DNA from 2 places in the Alkaliphilus flagellatus genome. Region 2 is predicted to be linked to the other one. Evidence: riboswitches for the same ligand, from Rfam matches in the RefSeq annotation. Region 2 holds a riboswitch; the other holds the start of a gene.
What was found. A riboswitch is a leader RNA that binds a small molecule or an ion and turns the genes downstream of it on or off. The one in region 2 is predicted to bind FMN.
Positions count from the first base shown of each region.

Region 1 (9,287 bases), on a different contig from region 2:
AAGTAGTTTTTCCCGCACCTAGGTCTCCAGTCATACAAAGAATATCTCCACCATGAACTAATTGACCTAATTTTTTAGCGAATACCTCTAATTCTCTTTGATTTGATATATCAATACATATCATAATTACACCTACTTACTATTATTTTCCTTATATATAGCTTGTACTACTTAGTTTTCCAAGCTTTAATAATTACATTCATAATGATAGTAACTTCATCTACTCTATTTTAGCACAATTTATTTGGTAAGGCATATATTGTTTACAATTTCCTTTTAGATACCGAAAATTAATTTCTTTGCCGAATAGTATATAGGTAATATGTAACAATAGAATATAATTTATATTGAGGAGGGCAAAACAAATGAAAATGAAAAAAGCATTAAGTATTATTTTAGGGGGGACTTTAGTAGTTACTTCTTCAAGCTTTATTTTCGCTAATAATGGTGTAAAGCTACCGAGTGAAACTCAAAAACAAGCAATACAATCAGAGATCTCTGTAGAAAACCCAACCACACCTACGGTTATAATAGAGGTGTTGGATGAAATTATTGATAAAGCGGATGGCCAAATTATACTCGATGTTGAAGATAAGGAATTTGAAGAAGAGTTATTGGAATTAATAGAAGATATTTTATCTGAATTAGAAGAAGAAGTTGATGAAGATGAAGTAGAAGAATCTGGTGAAGATGAACATGAGGATGAAGACAAAGAAGAAGATGATGATAAAGAAGATGATGATGATAAAGAAGATGACGAAGATAATGAAATTGTTTTAGAAGATCTATATCGTAAACTTTTAAAATATCAATTAGTATATGATAGAGTACCAGCTCAAGCAAAACCTGCTATAGAAAAAAATATGAAAACAATGCAGCTTAAAATAGTTGAACGTATGGTTAAAATGAACGAAGACCTAGATAAACTTATACCAGAAATTAACATGGAAGAAATCCAAAAAGAGCTTTCTAACCTAAAGGAACAGCTTAAAAATGAAAATTTAACAGAGGAAGAAAAGCAACAAATAATGAACTCTATTACTGCATTAGAAATGAAAGTTGCTAATCATGAAGAAATAGTTAAACTAGTGGACTTTGTGAAGGAAAATGAAAATTGGCATAAAGAATTAAAAAATAATATTCATAAAGAATTTAAAGAAGAAAAAGCCAAGGTAAAAGCTGAAGATAAACTAGCTAAAGAAGAAATAAAGAAAGCTAGAAAAGAAGTACAAGAACAAATGAAAGCTACTAAAAAGACTGATAAGAGTACAGAAAAAGATGTTAAAATAAGCGAAGAAAAAGAAGTAAAAGAAGTAAAAGAAGTAAAACAAGTAAAAAATGATAAGAATAACAAATCTTCTAATGAAAAAACTGATAAGAAAGCCCATCCAGTAAAAGAAAGTCATCCTGGAAATGGGAAAGGTAAAAATAAATAGTATTATTACATAAAAAGAGAGCTCCTATTGGGGCTCTCTTAATTCAATACTTTTATTAAAAATTACCATCGTTTTTCATCTCTGTTAGCAGTTTTTCAGCAAGACGAAGATAATTGTCCCAAGCTGTATTACGTACAGTAAATCCACTTTTAGCATAATCTCCTGTTTGTTCAGTTGAAGGTAAGCCAGTTAAATCAAGTAGGTCTTGTGTTTCTACAACTTTATCATTTAAGGCATCCATTTGAACGTTGAATCCAATACGAGAAGGTTCTTCATATTCAACACTATCATATTTTGATTGTCTATAATATTGTTTTAAATTTTTATCTGTAATTTCATCTGGGGAGTCTGCAAAAATTTCATCATACTCAACGGAAACAATTTTCTTATCACGTAGTACAACCTTTAAACTTCCTGTTAGACCTCCATCAAGCTCTTCGGCAATACTATAGTACTTCTCATTCGATGCCTTATCTAAGGATGGTGCCAATTTTTCTGCCATTGGAATCATAGCTTGCTTTATACTATTGGAAGCTCCTGAAACTACGTCAAATTCTCCTGTAATTCTTTGTTCTTCAAGCATTTGTTTTTCTACCTGAACAACACTTTGTATCCAGGCAGCACCTTTTTTCTCTCCCATATCAAAATTATATTCTGACATACGTTTTGGAACGTCTTGGAAGTAACGATGGTAATAGTTAGGACGAGTCATCTCATTAAACTCAACATGAACTATTTCATCTCCACTTTTTACAACCTCTAAAATACCAAGATGCCCTTGTCTAAAACGCTCTTCAATTCTGTAATAATCACCTTTTGTTACACCAAGCTTAGGCTGTGCACTCCAATCAAGGTCTATCACTTTAATTCCTGCTTCTTTTGCTTCATCCCCTGGTTTTTGTGATTCAGCAGCTGGTTTTTCTTCTGGAGTATTATTAGCCTCCTTTGGAGAACATCCTACAACAGTAATTACTAAACCTGCAATAACCAAACCCTTAATCATTTTTGCTTTATTCATTGCCATTTAAACATCTCTCCTCTATTACTAATCTTAGATGCCAAAATAAAGGCATGTTTGTTATATAACTATCATATAAAAATGGCTCTTAAAAATGAATGTAATAATTAAGGATTATACCCTTACAAAATACGGATTAATAATAAGATTATTTAGCTTATATCTGTTTTTTTTAATTCATGTTTAAATTCCATAGGAGTTAATCCCGTATTCTTTTTAAACAACTTTGCAAAATATTCTACATTACTGTAACCTAGTTTTTCAGCAATCTCATAACTTTTAAAAGTTCCTTCAGCAACCAGCTGTTTGGCCCTTTCTATTTTTACCATAGTAATATATTCTCCCACTGTCATACCCGTTTCCTGCTTAAAAATATCACCAATATGGTTTTTTGTAAGAAATAAAGCCTCGGAGATTGTGGTTATACTAATATTATTTTCCACATTTCCCATGACATAAATACATATTTCCTTTATTAAAGGGCTTTTGCCACTATATAATATGAATTTGGTAATAATCGATATTATAGCTTCTAACATTTCTATCAGCTTTTTCTTAATAGAATCAATATCACTGTAATGTGTTAAGTTTGTATCTGCAAAAAAATTTATATCTACAAATTCCTCTATCCATCCATGTTTGTCTTTAACACCAATCAAAATTTCATTATAAGCTTTTTCTAGCACTATAGCTGTCTTCACTATATCATGTCCCAGTGCGGCAGCAGTATCATCCACCATAGCCCCTATAGTTTTTATAGCTTCTTTATTCCCCTCACAAACATATTGAACAATGGAATTTAAATAACTAGTAGGGTAATATACCTCTATCTTCTCCATTAGTTTATCCTCTAGCTTTTTTAGCTGAATCTGTGCTTGTTCTCTTTCTTCAATGTAATTCTTTACCTTTTGCAACAAGGTTTTTAGTTCCTCGGCCTTAACAGGCTTTACAAGATAGTCAAATATACCATATTGAATAGCTTCCTTTGCAAAGTTAAACTCGCTGTGTTCACTTAAGAAAACAACACAAGTAGCTAATTGATTTTCATGGGCCTCCTTTAACAGTTCGATTCCATTTATCCTTGGCATCTTTATGTCAGTGATAAGCAAATCTACAGGTTGTCTTTGAAGTTTGTAAAGGGCTTCCTGGCCATCTTCCGCTTCATCGACAATACTAAACCCTGTGCCCTCTCCCCATAATGGCAGTCTTTTTATTTGTCTTCGCATAACTTCCATGTCATCTACAACCATAACCTTAAACATTTTTACCCCTCATTTTCTGCATCTATTTCTGAAGGTAGCGTAAAATATACTGTGGCACCTTCATTTAATACACCCTCTATCCAAACACTACCACCATGTTTTTGAAGAATCTTTTTTATAGTAGCCAGTCCAATTCCAGCTCCTTCGAAATCTTGGCGTCTATGCAGTCTTTGAAAGATACCAAAGAGTTTATTTGAAAACTTCATATCAAATCCAACTCCATTATCCTTAATATAAAAAATATATTCCTTCTCTGATGCACTACAACCTACTACAATTTTTGTTATCTCTCTGTCCCTAGAGAACTTAATTGCATTGGAGATAATATTGGAAATAGCCTGCTTGAAAAGCACTTTATCTATATTAAGTGTTGGGAGATCATCTTCAAAAACTAGTTCCATTTTTCTTTCTGGATTACCTACTTTAAATTCACGAAAAACCGTTGTAATAATTTGTTTAACTTGAATTGGTTCTTTACAAAGATTAGCCTTTGAAGTAATGGAATACTCTAAAAGCTTATTAATCAATTCAATCATATCCCTACAAATTTCCTGTATATTACCTATCATTTCACCTACTTCATTCTCTAGCTCATTGCCATAATCCTCTATAATAAATTTACTATACCCATCAATGGCTCTAAGAGGAGATTTGAGATCATGGGAAATTGTATATGAAAATTCCTCTAGTTCTAAAACTGCTCTTTGAAGTTCTGCTGTTCTATCGGTGACACGCTGTTCCAGTTCATTATTGAGGATCTGAATTTCTTCAATTGCTCGTTTATATTGTCCCTCTCTAATTTTTAATGCTTCCTGGGTCTCAAGTACCCTCTGAACATAACGAACTGTAATTCCACCCATTATAGAAAATAATATAGTTGCCAATAGAAAAGTAATTCTAGTCTTTTCATCGGGTTCTATAATCCATTGAAATAGATGATTTTTATCAATTATAAAGCTATGAACTGATGAAACTATAAGTGTGAAGGTCAGACCAAAGGCTACCAGTGCCGACATAATTCTAGTGTTATGTCTTGCTCCATTTGAACACTCTAATCTAAATACCTTTCTCACAAATGGTAATAGTAATAAAGCATCACATAAGGCTAACAATATTGACTCTACAATAATTCCTTTAATAGCAAACAGTAATATTATGTCAATGTTCACTTTTGTATATGCTTCCGGATTCCAAAAAGGTGGATTAAACCTAACTAAAATAGGAAAAAGAACTGTATAAATAGCCATTCTAATAATTATATAAATAAATTGTAGAAAATAAATATTATGATAAAATTTATGTTCTTCTAATCTTTTTTGTCCACCATAACCGTGTATTATTATCCATAAACATAATGAAATGGTTGGAACTATTGATGCCCATCCGTTATAACTTCCTAGAAAAAAAGGATATAGCACAATCAGCCCTAAAGTAATACTGACCATTCCATATCCCATGCCCCATGCAAGGGTAACTAGCATAGGTAAAATAAGGCTCCATGTAAAATTTATGGAAAATCCATTGAAATCAAATCTGCTGGAATAGAATGTTCCAATAAAACCAATGAGACCTAAAATCACAGAAACAAGGATTTTATATATTTGTATCTTTCTTAAACCAAGATTACTATGGTCTTGAATCATAGATTATTCTCCTATCTAAGAATATTATTTATACAGTACCTACAGTTATGAAGCCACTAGTAATATATCTTCGGTGTATTGCTAAAATTTCATTTGAATCAAGTTTTCTTTATATTGTCTAAATATGACGAATTCTAATTTTTATTCTAACATTTTTTATTTTTGTATTCAACTCTACCACTTTGTTGCGTTTATATCACCTATTTATAAAATTAAAAAGAGCCTCCAAATTGAGACTCTTCTAATCTTATTTTTAGTTAATTATTTTTTAATATAGGAGATACCTTTTTGTAAATTAGTAATGTTACAAAAGCGATAATTGCTCCCTTAAGTATATTAAAAGGTGATATACCATATAAAACTAATGTGGTTACATCTACAATCTTGCTATTAACAACTGTTCCAAGATTTACAATTGTATCCATTGGCATAAATGCAGAGTAGAATGGAAGTGTAATATATAGATTTACTATTACACCTACTACGGTCATCATTATTGTACCAGCAATCAAGCCGATTAGAGCATGATTTCTATCTTTTTTTCTGTGATATATAAGTGCTGCTGGTACTATATAAGAAATACCTACTAAAAAGTTAGCTAATTCACCCACTCCACCAGTTTGACTCTTTGTTAAAAAATGTAATAATGCTTTTACAAGCTGAACAAGTACACCAGCTACAGGTCCTAAGGTAAAGGCACCTAAAAGTGCAGGTATGTCACTGAAGTCAAACTGTAAAAATGATGGGAACAGTGGTAATGGAAATTCAATCATCATTAAAATATATGATAATACCGATAATACTGATATTTTTACTAAACTGTTTGTTGTAAGCTTTGATCTACTTCTACTCATTGTGTTTGTTGTTTTTTGCATAATTTTTCCTCCTTATATTAAATAAATAATTAGAGGAGAAACCATAAAAGAGGAAACTAAAAAATGCCCTGGAATACTTCCAGGGCATAAGCATACAAAAATAACCTCTTTAATTCTTCTCCCATCCAGACTCTACTGTCGGTACTGGAATTTCACCAGTTCAATCGATTTGCATCGACTCACGGACTTTACCGTCGGTCGGGAATTTCACCCTGCCCTGAAGAATTTTTTATTAAATTAATTCTACACTTTTATTATATACATATTCAGTATATAATGCAATAGTTCTCTTAATACTTTTAGGCACTTAAAACTTTTAACGAGAATTTTAAAATTAAGTGGGATAGAACCAGACTATTTTTCTAATCTTGCCTTTTATTTATTCTTAATATTCCTATTTCGTCTTCTAATGTAAAATTATGCTTCAAACACAGATAGACTAATATAGATAGTATACAAAGATGTGGTAAAAATAACGCAACTCTTAACCAACTCCTTGACATTATTTCTGCCACTGATACTCCTATAAGCTTAGGAATAATAAGAACCATAGTCCCTTCTATCAAGCCAGTTATGGTAACACCTATTAAAACTCCTAATAAAGATAAGTAAATAGGCGTTCTAATTATTAACCATACTAATATACACATAGTAATATACTGAAGCAATATATGCAGACCAAACCCTACATTTCTTCGAATATAATAAGCCGCTACTCCTTGAATAATTGCTGCTAAAACTATTTTTCTAAATGGGGGACGCATTCCTATTAATATAAGACCTAAAGAAATTACCAATATTGCTTCTGGTATAGAACCAAAAACAACTACATTTATAGGCATTCGATCCATATAACATAACCTCATTTCCCCCGTGTTTTCTAAATAAACCTCTCTAATCTAGAATGCTAATATTTTTTATATACAACACTTCCATCAATAATTGTACAAACTACAGAAGATTGTATATCAAAAGGATGACCGTCCCATATAACTATATCTGCATCCTTACCAACTTCAATACTTCCTACCTTATCTTCTATTCCTAATATTTCAGCAGGATAAATAGTAATAGCCTTCAATGCCTCTTCTTCTGGTAATCCTGCCTTTGCAGATAATGCAGCACATAAAGGCAAATTCTGTACCGGAATTACTGGATGGTCTGTCATAATAGCAATCTTAACTCCTGCCTCCCATAACATTCTAGGAGTATCAAAGGTTTTATTTATAAGCTCAAATTTAGAACGATCTCCAAAGGTAGGTCCCACCACTGCTGGCAATCCCTCATTAGCAATATAATCTGCAATTAAATGTCCCTCTGTACAATGCTCTAAAGTTATTTTTACTCCGAATTCTTTAGCAATTCTAATAGAAGTAAATATATCATCTGCTCTATGGGCATGTGCTTTTAACGGAATTTTTCCTTCCAATACATCCATCATGGCTTCCATTTTCATATCTAATGCAGGAGCCTTTGATTTATCATCTTTTGCTTCCTGCTTCTTATTATAATATTCCTTGGCTTTCATTAATGTGTCCCTTAACAAAGCCGCTGTTGCCATCCTTGTCATAGGCATACGTTTTTTATCGTTATATACCCTTTTAGGGTTTTCCCCAAAGGCAACCTTCATTGCTGAAGGCTCTTGAACAACCATTTCATCTATCCTTTTACCATAGGTCTTAATAGAAGCAAATTGTCCCCCAACAACGTTTGCGCTTCCAGGACCTGTTGATACAGTTGTAATTCCACCTTCGTAAGCTTCTTTAAAAGTTCTATCCATTGGATTGATAGCATCAATTGCTCTTAAATGTGGTGTAATAGGATCTGTCATTTCATTGCCATCAGATCCTTCAAAACCTATAGCATCTTCCCACATTCCTAAATGACAATGGGCATCTATCATACCTGGAAATACAAGCTTACCCTCAGCATCTATAACTTCTGCATCAAAAGGTGCTACAATATCCATACCTATTTCTTTAATCTTACCTTCTTCTAATAAAATCGATCCTTTTTCAATGACATCACCAGCCATTGTATAGATTTTCGCATTTTTTACTAATATCATATTATTTCCTCCCCACATGTTGTGATCTACTATGCATATAGCATAATACATATATATTTCAACAAGTGTACAGAAAATTCCTGTAATATTTTTAGGGAATAGAAATATTTTTACTGTTTTTTGCCATTCTTATATTAGACCTTTTAAATTTAAAAAAGTTCCTATTTTAAAAATTTTTTAAACCTGCTTAATGCTAAGTGAAATTTTTCCTCTTTCAATATCTAAGCCAATAATTTTAACTTTAATCTCATCACCAACAGATACAATATCCATTGCATTTTTTACAAATTTATTACTAAGCTCGGAAACATGTACCAGCCCATCCTGTTTTACACCAATATCAACAAAGGCTCCAAAATCCACTACATTTCTTACTGTACCTGTCATAATCATATCTAGCTTCAAATCCTCCATCTTTAAAACATCACTTCTAAATATAGGTTTTGGCATCTCTTCCCTAGGATCTCTACCTGGTTTTTTTATCTCCTCTATTATATCCTTTAGGGTAAGTATTCCTATACCTAATTCATCTGCCAGCACTTTTATTTGATTATCTAATCCTTTTGCTGATGCTTTAGCATACTCAGATATTTTCTCCTCTATATTTTTTAGCTTACCTGCTCTTATGTCCTCAGTAGTATAACCAAGCTTTTCTATTAATCCCATAGTTATTTCATAAGACTCTGGATGTACAGCAGTATTGTCTAATGGATTAACTCCATCTGAAATTCTTAAAAAGCCTGCACATTGCTCAAAGGCCTTACCACCTAATCTTGCTACCTTTGTAAGCTCTTTTCTACTTTTAAACTTTCCGTTTTCTTCTCTATATTTTACAATATTTTTAGCTACGGCAGATGAAATACCAGATACATATTGAAGTAGAGATGGAGTGGCAGTATTTAAATCTACTCCAACACTATTAACACAATCCTCCACAACATTTTTTAGTGTTTCTCCTAATTTAGTTTGGTTTAAGTCATGCTGA
Region 1 covers NZ_JAHLQK010000003.1:466,804-476,090, reverse strand. Annotated here, with positions in the region: gene tsaE (tRNA (adenosine(37)-N6)-threonylcarbamoyltransferase complex ATPase subunit type 1 TsaE) at 1-124, opposite strand, end outside; gene KQI88_RS09820 (hypothetical protein) at 366-1,436, shown strand; gene KQI88_RS09815 (FMN-binding protein) at 1,492-2,460, opposite strand; gene KQI88_RS09810 (response regulator transcription factor) at 2,607-3,716, opposite strand; gene KQI88_RS09805 (sensor histidine kinase) at 3,719-5,359, opposite strand; gene KQI88_RS09800 (ECF transporter S component) at 5,617-6,234, opposite strand; FMN riboswitch at 6,344-6,463, opposite strand; gene KQI88_RS09795 (hypothetical protein) at 6,597-7,085, opposite strand; gene KQI88_RS09790 (amidohydrolase) at 7,142-8,302, opposite strand; gene KQI88_RS09785 (Tex family protein) at 8,480-9,287, opposite strand, start outside.
Region 1: it holds a riboswitch for FMN, as region 2 does, so the genes downstream of both, KQI88_RS09800 (ECF transporter S component) here and ribD (bifunctional diaminohydroxyphosphoribosylaminopyrimidine deaminase/5-amino-6-(5-phosphoribosylamino)uracil reductase RibD) in region 2, are expected to answer to the same signal.

Region 2 (9,287 bases):
ATTACAGTGAAGGTTATTTTAAAACTTACAAAAAACCATGGTTACTTAAAAACTCCATATCTACTTCTAGTTTAGAGGGAGCCTCTTCTTTAAAGGATAGAAACCTTTCGATATATTTTCCAATCATATCTCCCTCAAGATTTACTTCCTCACCTATGTTTTTTGTAAGGAGAGTTGTTATTTCCTTTGTGTGGGGAATGACAGACACTTTGAAAATCTCATTATCTACATAAGCAACTGTAAGACTAATTCCATCAATTGCAATGGAGCCTTTATATATTACATACTTTAAAATATTAGAAGGCGCGGCTATGGAAACCCAGATAGCATTGTCTTCTCGTCTAAAATCTTTAATAATACCTACTCCATCAATATGACCGCTTACTAGATGCCCACCTAAACGATCTCCTAGCATTAATGCCCTCTCTAAGTTAACTTTACTTCCAGGTGTTAGGTTATTTAAGTTAGTTTTCCTCATTGTTTCTGCCATAACGTCTACTTGAAAGCTATCAGAACTAAAGGCTATTACGGTTAAACATACACCATTGGTTGCGATACTATCTCCTAGCTTTATATTCTCTAGCACTTTTTTAGCTTTAATGACAATACTTGCAGACCTAGACCCCTTTAAAATCGATTGAACAGTTCCTATTTCTTCAACAAGTCCTGTAAACAAAGGCTATACCTCCTTTTTTATATAGGCTTCTATTATTACATCATCCTTAAATTTGAAAACATCTATATTCTTAAGGAATATGGCATCTTTCATATATGGAATACCCCTTCCACCAACTGGGCTTTTAGCTGAGCTTCCACCTATAATCTTAGGTCCTATAAATGAAATTACCTTATCCACAATTCCTTCTGCGAGAGCTGTATAGTTTAGGGTACTCCCACCTTCTAAAAGTACACTATCAATTTTTCTCTCTCCTAAGGATTTCATAAGATAGGATAAATCTACCTTATTGTTTTTAAGAGGTACAATGATGAACTCTACCCCTAATTCTTCAATATATTTTAGCTTTTCTCTATTAGTGGCTTCTGTTGTTGCTATTATAGTTTTTGTATTATTATCACATTGTAGAACCTTTGCATCTAAAGGGATATTGCCCCTTGTATCTACAACTATTCTAATGGGATTTTTTTTATCTATACTATCTAGCCTGGTTGTAAGTAGAGGATCATCAGCTAAAACCGTGCCTATTCCAACCATTATGGAAGTAAATCTATGGCGCAGCTCATGAACATAGTGTCTAGATTCTTCGTTGGTAATCCAACGGGAATCTCCAGTATAAGCTGCAATTTTACCGTCTAGGGTCATTGCTGTTTTAAGAACACAAAAGGGAAGTCCTGTTGTAATAAATTTAATGAAAACCTCATTTAGCTTTTTTGCCTCATTCTCTAATACACCTATAGCTACTTCGATCCCATGTTGTCGTAATATATTAATTCCTTTACCAGCCACAAGAGGGTTAGGATCTTCCATGGCAACCACAACCTTTTTAATACCTTTTTTAATAATAGTATTAACACAGGGCGGGGTCTTTCCAAAATGAGAGCAGGGTTCTAGGGTTACATACATTGTAGCCCCTGCAACATCTTCTTTAGTATTGTTAAAGGCATTAACCTCAGCATGGGCGTCTCCGTATTTTTTGTGATAGCCTTCGCCAATAATCCTGCCGTCTTTAACTATTACTGCTCCCACTAAGGGATTAGGATTTGTATAACCAATACCGAGCTTTGCTAAATCTAAAGCTCTAGTCATATATAAATAATCCATATTTTCACCTCAATTTTTTAAATATAAAAAAGCCCTGATAAAAATTATCAGGGCTTGGTTCCACAAATTAACCCAATAAGAACTATACAAAAATAGAACTTAAAGAGTATAATAACTTTTCCTTCTTTCATCCAGACTTTACTGTCGGTACTGGAATTGCACCAGTTCTGCCAAATAGGCTCGCGGACTTTACCGCCGGTAGGGACTTGCACCCTGCCCTGAAGGACGTTCAATATTCATTTAACAGCTTAAGATTAACATTGATTTTAAATTAAGTCAATATGTATTTTATAATTTTAAGAATTATTATTAGCTTATTTAGATGAATTCTTAAGTGGTATTTTTAATAGTATAGTGATAAGAATTTAAATGTATTTAAGGGTTTAATGGGTGAAGAAATTTACCCCATTAAACCCTTAATTTATTTAATGGGATAAAAATAAAAGCTACTGTGGCTGAAAAGTCTAAATATTTAGTCATAAAATTTTGGCATAAAATTTGCAAGTCTAATAATAGGATAAATTATTAAAATGAAATCATTATTACTTTACACTTTGATAAAGTATAGATTTTCTAACTATCAATAGCCTTCTAAGAAGTAATAGGTTGGTAATATTTTGAGCACTTGAAATTTTTAAGAAAGTTTAAAGTTTAAGTGCGACATGACTCGATGCAATAGCATCAAACGAATTTTATAAATATAGGAGGGGGACAAAAAATGAAACAATTACTTACAGGTAATGAAGCTGTTGCCCGAGGGGCCTATGAAGCAGGTATTACATATGCTGCGGCTTATCCGGGTACACCAAGTACAGAAATTCTAGAAAACATTGCACCTTACAAAAAGGAAATAATAGCAGAATGGGCTCCAAATGAAAAGGTTGCCTTAGAATCCGCAATAGGTGCTTCTGTTGTTGGTGCTAGATCTTTAGCTGCAATGAAACACGTAGGTGTAAACGTAGCAGCTGATCCATTTTTTACATACGCATATACAGGAGTCAATGGAGGAATGGTACTTGTTTCTGCAGACGATCCAGGATGTCATTCTTCTCAAAACGAGCAGGATAATAGACTATATGCTAGGTTTGCAAAGGTAGCAATGGTAGAGCCAAGCGACAGCCAAGAGTGTAAGGATATGGTAAAGGCTGCTATAGAAATAAGTGAAAGATTTGATACCTTAGTCCTTTTTAGAATGACAACTAGGGTATGTCATGGAAAGAGTCTTGTTGAATTTGGCGAGAGGGAAGAAGTAGGTATAAAGACTTACGATAAAAAGCCTCAAAAATACGGTGCAATACCAGCCCATGCAAGACAGCTTAGAGTAGTATTAGAAGACAGATTAAAGGAATTAGAAAAGTTTTCTAATGAAACAGATCTAAACTTCTTCGAGTGGAACGATAAAAAAGTTGGTATTATTTCATCTGGAGTAGCTTATCAATATGCTAAAGATGTATTTGGAGATACTGTTTCATATTTAAAGCTAGGATTTACCCATCCTCTACCGATGGATAAAATAAATGAGTTTGCTAAGGAAGTAGATACACTTTATGTAATAGAAGAGCTAGAGCCTTATATTGAAGATCAGTTAAAAGCAGCAGGGATTGCCTGTATAGGAAAAGATAAAATTCCTAATATAGGAGAGTTAAATCCTGATATTATTGCAAAGGCATTATTGGGAGAAGAAAGAGAAATAGTTGATTACGACAGGAATGTTGCTGTAAATAGACCTCCAACACTTTGTGCAGGATGTCCACATAGGGGCTTCTTCTACGAGCTAAGCAAGAGAAAAGGTATTATAGTTAATGGAGATATTGGATGTTATGGCTTAGGTATAGCGCCACCACTTAGTACAGTAGATACTATTATATGTATGGGGGCTAGTATTAGTATGGCCCACGGGGCTCAAAAAGTGCTTAACAGACATGAAAGCAATAAGAGAATGGTAGCTGTAATAGGTGACTCAACATTCTTCCATACTGGTGTTAATAGTCTGATCGACACAATGTATAATAGAAGCAATACAATAAATGTTATTATGGATAACAGAATTACAGGTATGACTGGTCATCAGGAGAATCCTGGAACAGGGTATACTCTTCAAGGAATGCCTACAAAGGAGATAGATATCCCTGCTTTATGTAAGGCTATTGGAATAGAGCATATTAGAACGGTTAACCCATTAGACTTAAAAGAAACTAAGGAAGCTTTAGATTGGGCAACAAGCTTAGATGAGCCTTCTGTTATTATTACAAGATGGCCATGTGTTCTTAAAAAACTTTCGACTCAGGACAAAGAAGAATTTGGTGATTATAAAGGATTATGTGAGGTTAATCACGAAAAATGTATTGGATGTAGAATGTGTGTTAGAACAGGATGTCCTGCACTTCGTTTTGATAAGTCAATAAAGAAAGTTACAATTGATAAAAATCAATGTGTAGGCTGTGAAGTATGTCTTCAAGTATGTCCGACAAAAGCTATTAGTAAGGTGGGTGAATAATATGTCAGAGGTTAAAAGTTTATTATTAGTTGGAGTAGGTGGACAGGGAACTATTCTTGCTAGTAAAATATTATCAGCAGGTTTAGTAGATGCCGGCTATGATGTTAAGATGTCAGAGGTTCACGGTATGGCCCAAAGAGGTGGAAGTGTTACTACCCAAGTTAGGTTTGGAGAAAAGGTATATGCTCCTATTATAGGAAAAGGGCAGGCAGATATTTTAGTTTCCTTTGAGGCTATGGAGGCTATTAGATGGCTAGAATATTTGAACCCTAAAGGAAAGGCTGTAGTTAATGAGTATGAAATACCTTCTGCACCAATACTTATGGGAAATGCAGATTACCCAGAAGGAGTGATAGAGAAGATAAAAGAAAAGGTAGATACTAATGTGTTAGATGCAGGTAAGATTGCAGAAGACTTAGGGAATGCCAAAACTATGAATATAGTTCTTTTAGGAGCCCTAGTTAAAGCCATGAATCTTACTGATATAGATTGGGAAAAGGCAATAAGAGAAAGCGTAAAAGAACAATTTATAGACATTAATATAAAAGCATTTAACGAAGGAATGAAGGCAGTATCTTAATCAACCATATTAGAGGAGGAAAACAAGTGTCTTTTAAAATACTAGCTATAAACCCAGGATCAACTTCAACAAAAATCGCAATATATGAGGATACTAAAGAAATATATAAAAAGAATATAGAGCACCCTAGTGAAGAGATCGCAAAATATAAAAGTATTACGGATCAATATGAGATGAGATATAAGCAAATAATGGACTTTTTAAATGAAAATAACTTTAATGTAAAGGAGCTTACAGCAGTGGTAGGTAGGGGTGGCCCACTTCCTCCAGTACGTTCGGGAGCCTATAGAGTAAACGATGCGATGGTTGATAGATTAAAGAACAGACCAATAATTGAGCATGCATCTAATTTAGGAGCAATAATAGCTAAGGAAATAGCAGAATCCATCGGAGTAGAAGCATTTATTTATGATTCTATTTCAGTAGATGAATTAGATGATATTGCAAGAATTTCAGGTGTAGCTGATATAGAAAGACAGAGCCTAACCCATTGTCTTAATATGAGGGCAGCTGCTATAAAGACAGCTGGAAATATAGGTAAAAACTATAAGGAATGTAACTTCGTAGTTGCCCACTTAGGTGGTGGAATATCTTTAAGTGCTCATAAAAAGGGTAGAATGGTAGATATGGTATCGGATGTGGAAGGACCATTTTCACCAGAGAGAGCTGGCGTGCTACCTACTGACAAACTAGTTAGTATGTGTTATACTAATGAACAACCTATTGTAAAGAAAAAACTTAGGGGTAATGGCGGTTTAGTATCCTACCTAAATACAAATAGCGCTCTAGAGGTAGAAAATAGAATTAATAATGGAGACGAATATGCAAAACTCGTATACGAAGCTATGGCTTATCAAATTGCAAAGGCCATAGGTGAGCTTTCTGTGGTGCTGGAAGGCAAAATAGACAAAATTATACTTACTGGTGGAATTGCATATTCAAAAATGCTTACAGATTGGATTGTAAAGAGGGTAGCTTTTATTGCTCCAGTGGAAATATTACCAGGAGAGAACGAGCTAGAGTCTCTAGCGCTAGGGGCTTTAAGAGTGCTTAAAGGGGAAGAAGAAGCATACGAATATGATTTAAATTAGCAAATATATTGATATTGAGGAGAGTGTAGGTTATATGTCTAAAAATCTGTTTAGAAAAGAACTAGATGCACTAAGACCTTATGTTCCTGGAAAACCTATTGAAGAAGTACAAAAGGAATATGGAATAGATCAAATAGAAAAATTGGCATCTAATGAAAATCCTTTAGGGCCTTCACCAAAGGCAGTAGAAGCTATTAAGAGAGAAGCAGAAAATATTAATATTTATCCAGATGCCTATGCAATGAAATTAAAACAAGAAATTGCTAAAAGAACTAATTTAAGTCACGAAAATATAGTTACAGGGAATGGTGGAGAGCAGATTATACAAATAATTGCTCAAACATTTATAAGCCATGGTGACGAAGCTTTAATGGCGGACACTACCTTTGGATTATATGAAACAAGTGTACTTAATATGGGCGGTGTTCCTGTTCAGCTACCATTAAAAAACTATAAGCACGATCTAGATGGATTTATCGAAAAAATTAATGATAAAACAAAGATAATATATATTTGTAATCCAAACAATCCTATAGGCAATATTCTATCAAAGGATGAGATTGAAAACTTTGTAGCTAAGGTGCCAGAGGATATTGTAATTGTATTTGACGAGGCATACTATGATTATGCTAAGGTTAATCCAGACTATCCAGAATCTCTTCATATTTTGGCTAAAAGACCAAATACTATTTTACTTAGAACCTTCTCTAAGGTGGCAGGTATTGCTGGAGTTAGGGTAGGCTATGCCCTTACATCTAAGGAAATTGCAGCTCAGATGGGAAAAGTTAAGGATGTATTTAATGTTAACGTATTAGCCCAAGCTGCTGCATTAGGCGCGTTAGAAGATACAGAGCATATTGAAAAAACTATTAAGTTAAACTACGATTCCATAGCTATTATGGAAAAGTATTTTGAGGAAAATGACTTAGAATATATAAAATCTAATGCAAACTTTATATTTGCAAATATAAATACCCATTCTAAGCCAGTATTCGAAGAGCTAATGAAGCAGGGAATAATCATTAGACCAGGCTACCTATGGAAGTGGGATAATTGGATAAGAGTTAGTACTGGAACTATTGAGCAAACAGAGAAGTTTATTGATAAGCTTGATGGGATTCTTAAGGTTGAAGCGGTTAGTTGTTAGGTAATTTAGGACTTTTTAAAACACCAACTTTGTCTGGTAATAAGATAAGTTGGTGTTTTTTTATGAAATGAATAGTATTTAGAATAAAAATAGCTAAATTCGACTATTTTCAACATTGTTTTTGTTTGTACTATGATATAATCTATTCGAACTTAAAGACTTAATATTGTTTATAATTTGAATATTTCAGTTTTAACAAATGTATTATACTATTTTGGGAGGCGCTATTAATGAAATTATTTTGGAAGATATTTTTTATCTTTCTTATTATCTTTACTGTTATAGGGATAGGGTTTTCAATTACTATAAAAAATACCTTGAAAGAAATTCAGAATCCAAATATTATAGTCGCTGAGATAGATAATGCAAAAACTGATAATGATAATACTTCGAAAGGTCCTATAAATATATTAATTGCCGGTATTGCAGATTACTCATTAGCAGATTCAATAATACTATGTAGCTTTTATCCAGAAAAAAAATATTTAAATCTTATGTCTATACCAAGAGATACTTTCTATCATAGAAAAGGTTTCAACAGAGCAGATCTCAAAAAGATTAATGCAAGCCATGCAGTAAAAGGTGGAAGTGATATAAAGGCTAAATCATTGATAGATTCTGTAAGTGACTTATTAGGCGTTGAAATACATGATTTCATTAAGTTGGATTTTGAAGCTGTTGAAAAATCAATAGATGCTATTGGTGGAGTGAAAATAGATATCGAAGATGATATGTATTATTTTGATTCTGAATATTCGACTCCTCTATTAATTAATTTCAAAAAAGGTAAACAAAAGTTAAATGGAGAGGATTCATTAAAATATTTAAGATATAGAGAAAAGTCAAAAGGAGATTTAGGAAGGATAGAAAGGCAACAGAAATTTATAAAATCATTTATCACCCAATCATTAAACTTAAAAATATTTAAAATTTTAGAGATAGCAACTGAACATGTAGAAACTACAATGAGTGCAAAAGATATAACAAATTATTTAAGTCAATTATATAAAATGAAAAATGAAAATATTAATTTTACTGTATTACCAGGTAAACCAGAATATATAGACGGTGTTAGCTATTATAATCATAATAAGATAGAAACACAAAAATTAATATCGAACATATACAAAATTAGCGAAGGGAAAACTAGATGAAAAAAATTGTAATTGCATTGTGAAGGAGAACCTATTATGAGTCAAAGTATTTCAAAAAATACAAAAAAGCTTCTTGAGTAGCACAAGAAGCTTTTTTGTATTAAAAATCTATTTAATAATGGAAGGAGAAACAATATCTTTCAAAATACTATTTGGAATTTCAAACTCTATTATGCCAGCTGCATAAGGAGCTATTTCGTATTGACCAAAGTAAATAACTAGCTTTCCATCTTTTATAAAGAAGGATTGTTCATCACTAATGCCGCTAAATACTTCTACTTCATCTGGGAAAAACTTATCTGGGTCTTCTTTTATTTGTTTTTGTATTTCTTCATTAATTATTTTTTTGTAGTCACTTCCTTCTTTAAAGAACTCTCCTAAAGCAATTTCTTTACCAGTTCTTAGATCAAAGTTGTAAGGAACTCTTACACTCATACCGTGGGCACCACCAGTGTATTGGTAGTTTAAAACTGTTACGCTTATTAACTCACTATTTGCTGTATGAACTTCGTAATCTACTAATAACTCATATTTATGAAGTTCTATATTTTCTTTTTTTGCATCTTTAAAATCATTCTCAGCCATTTGTGATATTTCTTCTTTTATTTTTAATGCATCTTTTTCAAGAAGAGTGTTTATTTCATTTAAAAGTTCTTTATTATTTTCGCTAGAAAAAACAGGAAGTTTAATGCTACTTTCTAATGCCTCATTATCGTCGGATATTGCTTTAGTTTCTACTTCTAATGTTTGTACCATGCCTTGCTGTTTACTACTATAGGTTGATGGAGTCATTCCATTTGCACAACCTGCAGTCACCGAACCAATTAATATAAGCATTACAGGAATAAAAATTTTTCTTTTCATAAATATCTCTCCTATCAAATTTTATTTAATAATTTAAAGCATAATAAGATTTACTACTTGAGTTTTCTATATTATGTATTGATTTTATAGTATATCTTATGAACTTTTTTTGCTTTACAAACTAATTAAAAAAAATTACAAAAAGGTTAAAGAAAAAGGTAATAGTTACTAATA
Region 2 covers NZ_JAHLQK010000002.1:60,921-70,207, forward strand. Annotated here, with positions in the region: gene KQI88_RS05215 (riboflavin synthase) at 26-676, opposite strand; gene ribD (bifunctional diaminohydroxyphosphoribosylaminopyrimidine deaminase/5-amino-6-(5-phosphoribosylamino)uracil reductase RibD) at 680-1,780, opposite strand; FMN riboswitch at 1,896-2,010, opposite strand; gene iorA (indolepyruvate ferredoxin oxidoreductase subunit alpha) at 2,499-4,277, shown strand; gene KQI88_RS05230 (indolepyruvate oxidoreductase subunit beta) at 4,279-4,857, shown strand; gene buk (butyrate kinase) at 4,884-5,948, shown strand; gene hisC (histidinol-phosphate transaminase) at 5,983-7,095, shown strand; gene KQI88_RS05245 (LCP family protein) at 7,326-8,249, shown strand; gene KQI88_RS05250 (DUF3298 and DUF4163 domain-containing protein) at 8,358-9,113, opposite strand.